Regions from separate parts of the Rhodococcus sp. NPDC003382 genome, predicted to be linked through region 3. Evidence: riboswitches for the same ligand, from Rfam matches in the RefSeq annotation. Region 3 holds a riboswitch; each other region holds the start of a gene.
What was found. Region 3 has a riboswitch for cobalamin ahead of ACWDUD_RS21775 (class I SAM-dependent methyltransferase). Riboswitches for the same ligand answer to the same signal wherever they lie in the genome.
Positions count from the first base shown of each region.

Region 1: another riboswitch for cobalamin. It lies ahead of ACWDUD_RS28205 (ABC transporter substrate-binding protein); the one in region 3 lies ahead of ACWDUD_RS21775 (class I SAM-dependent methyltransferase).
Region 2: another riboswitch for cobalamin. It lies ahead of cobN (cobaltochelatase subunit CobN); the one in region 3 lies ahead of ACWDUD_RS21775 (class I SAM-dependent methyltransferase).

Region 1 is NZ_JBSFRH010000066.1:3,146-6,417, forward strand. It holds gene ACWDUD_RS28200 (FecCD family ABC transporter permease) at 1-169, opposite strand, end outside; gene ACWDUD_RS28205 (ABC transporter substrate-binding protein) at 232-1,137, opposite strand; cobalamin riboswitch at 1,219-1,353, opposite strand; gene ACWDUD_RS28210 (O-succinylhomoserine sulfhydrylase) at 1,375-2,598, opposite strand; gene ACWDUD_RS28215 (rhodanese-like domain-containing protein) at 2,595-3,005, opposite strand; gene ACWDUD_RS28220 (nuclear transport factor 2 family protein) at 3,055-3,272, opposite strand, start outside.
Region 2 is NZ_JBSFRH010000078.1:5,043-8,314, reverse strand. It holds gene ACWDUD_RS29755 (cobalamin biosynthesis protein CobG) at 1-979, opposite strand, end outside; cobalamin riboswitch at 1,016-1,209, shown strand; gene cobN (cobaltochelatase subunit CobN) at 1,262-3,272, shown strand, end outside.
Region 3 is NZ_JBSFRH010000035.1:50,492-53,763, reverse strand. It holds gene ACWDUD_RS21780 (FecCD family ABC transporter permease) at 1-591, opposite strand, end outside; gene ACWDUD_RS21775 (class I SAM-dependent methyltransferase) at 694-1,449, opposite strand; cobalamin riboswitch at 1,767-1,897, opposite strand; gene ACWDUD_RS21770 (WhiB family transcriptional regulator) at 2,022-2,411, opposite strand; gene ACWDUD_RS21765 (short-chain fatty acyl-CoA regulator family protein) at 2,408-3,272, opposite strand, start outside.

The DNA of each region.
Region 1 (3,272 bases), on a different contig from region 3:
CGACCACGGCACCGAGAACCACGCGCGGCATGCGGATGTTCCACAGGATCGCCTGCTGGCGCGTGGACAACCCGGAGTCGACGTCGACGAACGGCAGCGCATCGGCCATGTCGAGCAGGACGCCGCGCGCGGTGAGCCCCGCGGGACCGACCAGGATCCCGAGGAGCATCGCGGCGAGGAGAACGAGCGCCGCGCCACCCAGCACGAGGGCGCGGCGGCGCGGCGTCGATGTCACGGTGTGGGCTGGGCTGCCGGTGCTGCCGCGACGATCGCGGCGAGTTCGCGCACGAGATCCACGACGCGCGGACCCCATCGGCTGGCGATGTCCTCGTCGAGGACGTAGACGCGACCGTCGCGCACGGCGCTGAGTTCGTTCCAGCCGGCGCGCGCGGCGACGACTTCCGGCGTCACGCCGCAGCATTGCCCGTCGGCGAGGAACACGACGTCGGGGTTCTGTTCGAGGATGAACTCGTTCGACAGCTGCGGGTAGCCGTCGCCACCGGTGGCGATGGACCTGAGGCCGAGCATCCCGTAGATCTGCCCGATGTAGGTGTCGTCGGTGACGCTGTAGAAGGTGTTGTCGAGCTCGTGGTAGTAGGTGAGCGGAGTTTCCCGTTCGGGGAGGCCGGCGAGGGTCTCGTCGATGTCCGTCTTCATCTGCGCGACGAGTTCGGCCGCTTCGCCGACGTGTCCGGTGGCGGCGCCGAGCTGCTCGATCTGGTCGTAGGTGTCGTCCAAGTCCTCTGCGGCCGGAAGGATCAGGGTTTCGACCCCGGCCTGTTCGAGTCCGGCGACGAGATCCGCCGTGTCGGCGTTGGAGACCACCAGGTCGGGTTCGTATCCGAGGATCGCCTCGACGTTGGGGGTGAAGCCCGACAGGTCGGTGACGGGTGCCTCGGCCGGGTAGTCGGACCGGTCGTCGACGGCGATCACCTGGTCGCCCGCGCCGATGGCGTAGAGCATCTCGGTGCTGGTCGGGCTCAACGACACGATGGCCTGCGGGACGTCGGCGGAAGCCGAGTCGGTCTCACCGGCGGGTGAGGTGTCGTCGCCACCGGAGCACCCGGCGGCGAAGAGGGCGAATACCGTGATGCCGGCGGCGCACAACCGTCGGGTGTTGTCGAGGGGCACAGCCATCCTCCGTTGCTCGGAGGACGAAAACAGCACGGCTGCAACGGATGCGTTGCGGCACGCCACCGTCCTTCGTCCGAGGACCAGTACGTACGGCCCGCGACGCCGGCTGACCTGGCTCCCCCGAGGTACGGGATTCACAGTTGCGGGACAGCGCCGGACTCGCACCGGCTTCACCGAAAACGCAGCGGGTGCCCTGTCGGCGTGACAGGACACCCGCAGCGTAGCCCACGGCTTACCAGCTCAGGACAGCGCCTGCTGGAGATCCTCGAGGAGATCCTGGGGATCCTCCAGTCCCACGGACAGGCGCACCACCCCGTCTGCCAGGCCGATCGCGGCGCGTCCTTCCGGGCCCATCGCGCGGTGCGTCGTCGTCGCCGGGTGCGTGATGAGCGACTTCGCGTCACCGAGGTTGTTGGAGATGTCGACGATCCGCAGCTTGTTGAGCAGCTCGAACGCCTTCTTCTTGCCTTCGCCCTCGGCGGCGGCGAGCTCGAAGGTGACGACGGTTCCGCCGCCGCTCATCTGCGACCGGGCGAGTTCGTACTGCGGATGCGATTCGAGGTACGGGTACTTGACCCAGTTCACCGCGTCCTGCGTCTCGAGGAACCGGGCGATTTCGAGCGCGGTGTCCACCGAGCGCTGCACGCGCAGCGGCATCGTCTCGAGGCCCTTGAGCAGCGTCCAGGCGTTGAACGGGCTCAGCGCCGGACCGGTGTGGCGGATGAGCTGCTGCACGGGCCCGTCGATGTAGTCCTTCGGGCCGAGGATGGCACCGCCGAGCACGCGGCCCTGGCCGTCGATGTGCTTGGTGCCGGAGTAGACGATGATGTCGGCGCCGAGGTCGAGGCTGCGCTGCAGCAGCGGGGTGGCGAACACGTTGTCCAGCACCACTTTCGCGCCGGCAGCGTGTGCCATCTCCGAGACCTTGCGGACGTCGACGAGGGTCTGCATCGGGTTCGACGGGGTCTCGAAGAACACCGCGGTGGTCGGCACCGACAGTGCCTGCTCCCACTGGTCGAGGTCCTCGCCGTCGACGAACACGGTCTCCACACCCCACCGGGGCAGGATCTCGTTGCACACCACGAAGCACGAACCGAACAGGCTGCGGGCCGCGACGAGGCGGTCGCCCTGGCCGAGCAGCGCACCGAGCGCGGTGAACACCGCGGACATGCCGCTGGCGGTGGCATACGCGCCTTCCGCGCCGTCGAGCAGCCGCAGCCGCTCCTCGAACATCTTCACGGTCGGGTTGCCGTACCGGGAGTAGACGAAGTGGTCGACCTCACCGGTGAAGGCCTGCTCGGCGGCCTCGGCCGATTCGTACACGAAGCCGGAGTTGAGGTACAGCGCCTCGGAGGTCTCCTCGAATCCGGAGCGCAGCAGGCCGCCGCGGACACCGACCGTGGCAGGGCGCACCGAATCGGGCAGTGGCCGCTGGAACGCGCCACCCTGGGGAGTTGCACTCACGACTGCCTCCACGGCAGGCCCGCGGCCCGCCAGCCCTGGGCGCCGCGATGACCCTCGGGGTCGAGGGCGCCTTCGAATCCTTCGAGAACGTTGTAGGACGGGGTCAGGCCCGCAGCGGTCGCCGCGACGGCGGCACCGATGGAACGCTGCCCCGAGCGACACAGGAAGACGACCGGCCCTTTTTCGATGCCGGCCTCGCGCAGTTCGTCGACGAACCGGGGGTTGGGCGCACCGTTCGGGTAGCCGACCCATTCGACGAAGACGGTGCGGCGACCGATGGACGAGGTCTCGGGGACCCCGACGTACTTCCACTCGGCGTCGGTACGCACATCGACGAGCACGGCATCCGGGTTTTCCTGCAGCAGCTCCCAGGCTTGCTGCGGCGTTATATCACCTGCGTAGCTCACCGCACCAGCTTTCCACAGACGTGTCGGGGCCTGCGAGGCGGGCGGGGAATCAGGCGGTGCAGATCCGCCAGTCGCCGTCGACGCGCGTCAACGACCAGACGACCGTGTCCTGCTCTCCGTCGACGGTGGTGCGGGTCTCGACGCGGCCCCGGTCTCCCTCGATGTCGACGGTGCCGAACTTGTCGATCGTGGCCTCCCCGTCGACGTCGGCGAGCGGAGCCTGATCGGCGGGCAGCTCGGCGCAGCGAAGCCGCGTCATCGCATCGT
Region 2 (3,272 bases), on a different contig from region 3:
CCGGCTCCGCGACGGTTCGTCGGGCCACTTCTCGCGTATCGCTGCGGGCGAGACTACACCCGGGTGCGCCGGTACACGCGGTCACCCGAGACCACGGCGAATCCGCGGCAGCGTCGAATCCCACAACCGTGAGCGCCTCCACGTCGGTATCGGCGGGAAGGACGAGTCCGCGCCAGGGCGTGACGATCACACCGCTGTCCGGGAGTGCCGCGACCATCGACGGCGTCAGGATTCCCAGGGGCACCCGGACGGACACCGCGCCGTCGAGAACCCCGTACGGCATTCGGTGCCGCTCCGGACGGGGGAGCGGTGCGGTACCGCCCAGTTCGCGGCCCTTGCCGGGTAGTTGCCGCACGTTCCAGCGGGTTTCGCGGATCGCGACGAATCTCAGCGCGGTGTCGATCAGTGTCCGGACCGTGTCCGCAGTCGGGACGACCGGTCCGCTCAGGGCGCCGATCCCGATCCGCATCCGATCCGAATCGAGCGCCGTCGCGGACAGATCGCACCGGAGACCGGCGACGTCGCCGCGGCCGTCGTCGACACCGAACAGGAACCGGCCCGGCAGGTCGGCGAGCGCCGGTTCGCGGCACAGCGCAGCGTCGAGTGCACCGATGATCGGGCGCACATCCGCGAACCCTCCGGTGAGTCCCGACAGCGGGGACGCGACGATGTTGCGGACCCGTTCGTGGCTCGCGGACGGGAGGAACCCGGCCGTCGCGATCGATTCGATCAAGCCGGTGGGCACGCCGCCGCACTCGTCGACGACGACACCTCTGACCTGCAGGTTTCCCCGCGAGGTGAGGTGCACGTCGCCGTCCGCGAATGCGCGCGAGGCCGCCGCGAGAAGCCGCAGGCCCCCGTACGGAAGACGTCCGCCCGGGGCGCGCACACGCACCAGTGCACCGTCCGCGGCGAGGTGCGGCCGCAGCAGGCCCGGGCATCGATCCGGAGGGAGATGGTCGGCCGAATGGTCCGTCATGGGCGCACATGGTTGCACACCTGCCGAAATCGTGCGCTAGGCTCGGCGTGCCGTGGTGCTCGGGAAGCCGGTGGGAAACCGGCGCGGCCCTCGCCACTGTGAGCGGGTAGTTGTTCGCCCTCGTCCGTGCCGGTCCGCCGGTGCGGAGACCACTGGAGTCACCTCCGGGAAGGTCGGCCGAGCAGCGTCGATCCGTCAGCCAGGAGACCGGCCACGGCACGCGAGGTCCACGAGGGTTTGGAGACTGAACATGGCTGTATTCGTGCTGTTCCGGGGCGCGCAGTGGCGCACCTGACGTTGCTGTCGACGTCCGACACCGACCTGCTGTCGGCGCGGGCCGGCGGCGCCGACTGGGTCGTCGGTAACCCGTCCCGGCTGGAGCCGACGGATATTCCAGCGCTGCTGGAGGGCTCCGACCTGGTGGTCGTGCGGATCCTCGGATCTGCGCGCTCCTGGCAGGACGGGCTCGACCGGGTTCTCGCACAAGGGGTCCCGGTCGTCGTCCTCGGTGGGGAGCAAACCCCCGACGGCGAACTGATGAGCTACTCGACCGTGCCGATCGGGACCGCGGCCGAAGCACATCGGTATCTGGCCTACGGCGGACCTGCGAATCTGGCTCAGCTGCATGCATTCCTGTCGGACACCGTGCTTCTCGGCGGCGATGGATTCGAACCCCCTGCGGCGCTGCCCGAATGGGGTGTCGCGGAACGTCCTTCGCCTGCGACCGGCGGGTTACCGAGGGTGGGGGTGCTCTTCTATCGCGCCCACCACACCAGCGGAAACGTCCGGTTCGCGCACGATCTCGCGGACGCGATCGACGCGACCGGCCGAGCGCAGGCCGTGGTGATCCACTGCGCCTCGCTGCGCGGTGCACCCGACGATCTGCTCGCCGAACTCGGCACCCTCGACGCCCTGGTGGTGACGGTGCTCGCCGCCGGCGGCACCCGGCCGGCGACCGTCGGCGCGGGCGGGGAGGACGAGGCGTGGGACGTCGCGGCACTGGCCGCTCTCGACATCCCGATCCTGCAGGCGCTGTGCCTGACCTGGAGTCGCGACAGCTGGGCAGACTCGGACGACGGTGTCTCCCCGCTGGATTCGGCCACCCAGATCGCGGTTCCCGAATTCGACGGCAGGATCATCACGGTTCCGTTCTCGTTCAAGGAGTTCGACGCCGACGGCCTGCCGCGGTACGTCACCGATCCCGAGCGTTGCGCCAGGGTCGCGGGAATCGCGGTCGCGCACGCGCGATTGCGGCACGTGCCGGCGGCGCAGCGCCGCATCGCGATCATGCTCTCGGCCTACCCGACGAAACATTCCCGCGTGGGAAACGCGGTCGGTCTGGACACGCCGGTCTCGGCGATCCGTCTGCTCCGGGCGATGCGCGAGCAGGGCTACGACCTGGGCGAGGGCTTCCCCGGCATGGATCTCGAGGACGATGCGGAAGCCGGAAATGCCCTGATCCACGCGCTCATCGACGCCGGTGGTCAGGACGAGGAATGGCTCACGGCCGACCAGCTGTCCGGTAACCCGGTGCGCGTCACCGCCGAGCGGTATCGCGAGTGGACGAAGGACCTGCCCGCGGAGCTGACCGACGCGATGACCGAGGCGTGGGGTGAGGCACCCGGGTCGTTGTTCGTCGACGGCGAAGGCGACGACAAGGCCATCGTCCTCGCGACCCTGCAGGCCGGCAACGTGGTGCTGATGATCCAGCCGCCCCGCGGATTCGGGGAGAACCCGGTCGCGATCTACCACGATCCGGACATGGCGCCCTCCCATCACTACCTGGCCGCATACCGTTGGGTGGAGCGCGGATTCGAGGCCGACGCGGTCGTGCACCTCGGCAAGCACGGTTCGATGGAGTGGCTGCCCGGAAAGAACGCGGGGCTGTCGGCGGCGTGCGCGACCGATGCCGCGATCGGGAACCTGCCGCTGATCTACCCGTTCCTCGTCAACGACCCCGGTGAGGGCGCGCAAGCCAAGAGACGCGCGCACGCGACGATCGTCGACCACCTGATCCCGCCCATGGCACGCGCCGAATCCTACGGCGACATCGCACGTCTGGAGCAACTGCTCGACGAGTACTCGAACATCGCGGCGATGGATCCGGCGAAACTCCCGGCGATCCGCGCCCAGATCTGGACGCTGATCCAGGCCGCGAAACTCGACCACGATCTCGGCCTGGACGGCCGGCCGCACGACGCCGAGTTCGACGACTTCCTGCTGCACGTCGACGGATGGCTGTGCGAGGTCAAGGACGCGCAGATCCGCGACGGACTGCACGTGCTCGGTGGTG
Region 3 (3,272 bases):
GGCGAGGCTGCCGAGCAGCCAGAACATCACCGACCGGGCCGCGTCCCCGTGGGGGGCGGTGAAGACCAGCACCGTGGTGGCCGCGGAGAATCCGTATCCCAGCGCCGTGCCGGTGAGCACCAACCGTAGCGGCACCAGCCCTACCGCCGATCGGGCCATCAGGTATACGAGGATCGTGGCGCAGAGGGCCCCGAGGAACGCCGCGGTCGACAACGCGTACAAGCCCAGCGCACCGAAGGCGCCGAACAGCACCACCGCGGTAGCGCCCACCGAGGCCCCGGACGAGATGCCCAGCACGTAGGGGTCGGCCAGCGCATTGCGCACCATGGCCTGCACGATCAGACCCACTGCGCTCAACCCCGCTCCGACCAACGCGGCCAGCAGCACGCGGGGCAGCCGGGAGTCGATCACGATCCGGTAGTTCGGAACATCCGCTGCCACTATCGGCCCGCCCGTGACCTCGGCCCACAGGAAGCTCGTGGTTGCATGCCACGGGATGTGCGCGGCGCCGAGCATCAACGCCAGCACCGACACCACCGCCAGCGCTGCGGCCAAACCAACAGCCAAGGTGGCCACGGGCAGTCGGCGCATCATCGGACACCGCCACCTGGAGACTGGGGCACCCGTGTGGGAGGGCGGGTCAGCACATCCGTCGAAGGACGGTCGGGGGCACAGCGATGTGGCATGACTCTGTCAGGCGATTCCATACACGACGTAGTCGTCGAACAGCTGCCAGACGGTTCCCGATTCGGCGAATCCGGCGTGTCGCAACGCGGCGAGCTGAAACTGCACACCGGTCGGAGCAGTACCGTCGCGTTCGGCGAATCTGGCTGTCCGCTCGTCCTGTAGCGTCCCGATCCGGGGGTGTGCGCGCAGCAGGTCCCACCACTGATCCCACTCGTCCGCGCCGGCAGCAAAGCTGTGTTGCTGCGTGCGCCGGTCGTGCTGCGCCGACCACAGGGTGATGTGCCCATCACGGTCGTCGAAGCGAAAATGGTCACCGTTGAGGAAAATCCCGTCGGGCGCGAGCACCGACCTGATCTGTGTGTACAAGCCGATCAACTGCTCAGGACGCAACCAATGCAACGCGGTGGTCGACACCACGGCGTGAGGCGCGGTGTCGAGCTGGGCGGCCACCAGGTCCGTCCAGTGAGGATCGGTGAGATCGGCGTCGACGAAGCGCACCCGGTCTGCGTACCCGGCGAGATAGTCGCGGGCGAGTGCGAGCAGCATCGGGTCGTAGTCGACGGCGACGATCCGGGACTGCGGAAACCGGTCGAGGATCCGCGCGGTCAGTGATCCGGGGCCGCAGGCGAGGTCGAGCGCGGTGAACTCGCCACCGGTGGCGAACTCGAGGGTGTCGAGCATCGCGGTGAAACGGCTTTCCCGTTCGGCGATGTAGGCGGCTTGCTGCCTGTCCCAGCGCTCGACGAGTTCCGCGGGTGTCATCGCGTCACACCCGGTTCGCGCAGGCCCACGACACGTTGCTCGATTCCGGCGATATTGCGGACGGACGGGTCCATCATGGTCGCGGCTTCGAGGATGATGGACCGCTTGTTTGGCACCGCGGTCACACGACTGGCGACCGGGTCCGATCCGCGGAACCGGATCCTGTCTTCGGCGCTGTCGACGTTACTGCCGAGGGCCGGGTCGGCCCGGACGAGAACAGCTGCTGCTGCTGACTTCCGACTACTTCGGTGCATGGCGCATCGAACTTCCCGTGGCCGCTGCACGCGAGCGGGCCACACGTTACGACCGGGGACGGCGAGGCGTCACCGGTCCAGCAGGGTATCGGGCTCGGGGTCGTACGACCCCATACCGTTGCGCGTCAGCTCCGGATTCTCACCGGATTCCACCTGGCTCCGTCTCCGGGGCTACCTGGCTCGATGAATCTAGCAAAACGGACAGGACGATCGAGTTGCCGGTTGCTCTCCTCGCATCTGTGCGACCGTGTCCCTGCGCGTCGGGCACGTTGCTGTCGGATCGGCCAGGAGAGCCGTGGTTCTGGCCTGGGGTTTTTCCTAGTTCGTGGCATTCAGGTGCTCACGATCTCGTCTGTGTCCCCGGGTGGTTCTTGCAGAACTTTCCATCGGGACAGTGTCCGCCGGGTAGGAGGCGCCCAGGCGTTCACGCTCGGTTGTTCCGCCCCACACGCCGTAGGTCTCGCCGGTGGCCAGCGCGTGCTGCAGGCAATCTGCACGTGCCGGGCAGGGGTGACAGATGCGTTTGGCGGTGCGTTCACGTCGTGCGCGTTGTCCGCGAGTTTCGTCGTCGGAAGCGAAGAACAACGTCGGCCCGAAGAATCGGCACACGGCTGCGTCCCACCAACGTGCCCGTGCTTCGGGTGCCGAACGTGCGGTGCCGCCGTGGTGCGAGCGGTCCGCAGCCGTGGTCGGAGTCCGGCTCGTCATTCGGAGGATCCGGGGGTGTAGGGGATGGTGGGCGCTCGGTGTTCGTCGATGTCGAGAGTGCGACCGGCCTGGGGGAAGGCGCGTTGAGCGCAGTCGGTGCGGTCGCAGACCTTGCAGCCGGCTCCGATCGGGACGGTCGTGACGGGATCATCGAGGTTCAGTCCTCGGGCGTAGACGAGTTTGTGGGCGTGGGCGAGGTCGCAGCCGAGTCCGATGGCGAAACTTCGGGGTGGAGACAGATGTCCTCCGGTGGGGTGTTCGTCGGTGGTACGTGCGATCCAGAGGTATTTTCGTCCATCGGGCATCTGGGCGACCTGCGTGCGGATCCGGCCCGGTGTGGAGAAGGTGTCGTGGACGACCCACAACGGGCAGCTCCCTCCGACACGGGAGAAGTGAAATGCGGTGGCTGATTGTCGTTTCGAGATATTTCCGGCCTTGTCGGTGCGGACGAAGAAAAACGGCACTCCGCGTTGCCCGGGCCGTTGGAGGGTCGACAGACGGTGGCAGACGGTTTCGAATCCGACCTCGAAGGCACTTCCGATCAGATCGATGTCGTAGTGCAAGGTTTCGGCCGTACGCAGGAACTGCGTGTAGGGCAGGATGAGCGCTCCGGCGAAGTAGTTGGCCAGGCCGATCCGTGCGAGGGACTTCGATTCGGCCGAGAGGTTCACGGCGGCAGCGGCGAGTGCGCCGATAGTGCGTTTCTGGGTGAGAAAAGCGAGTTGGGTGGCCAGATGGAAGGCGCGCTGGCCGTGACTGAGGCGACGGGCGAGAGCAAGGGTTCTCGTGGCGGGGTCGTAACTGCGCTTCGGACCGGGCACACCGGGTGCATCGGTGCGGATCCGCACGGTGATCGCGTGC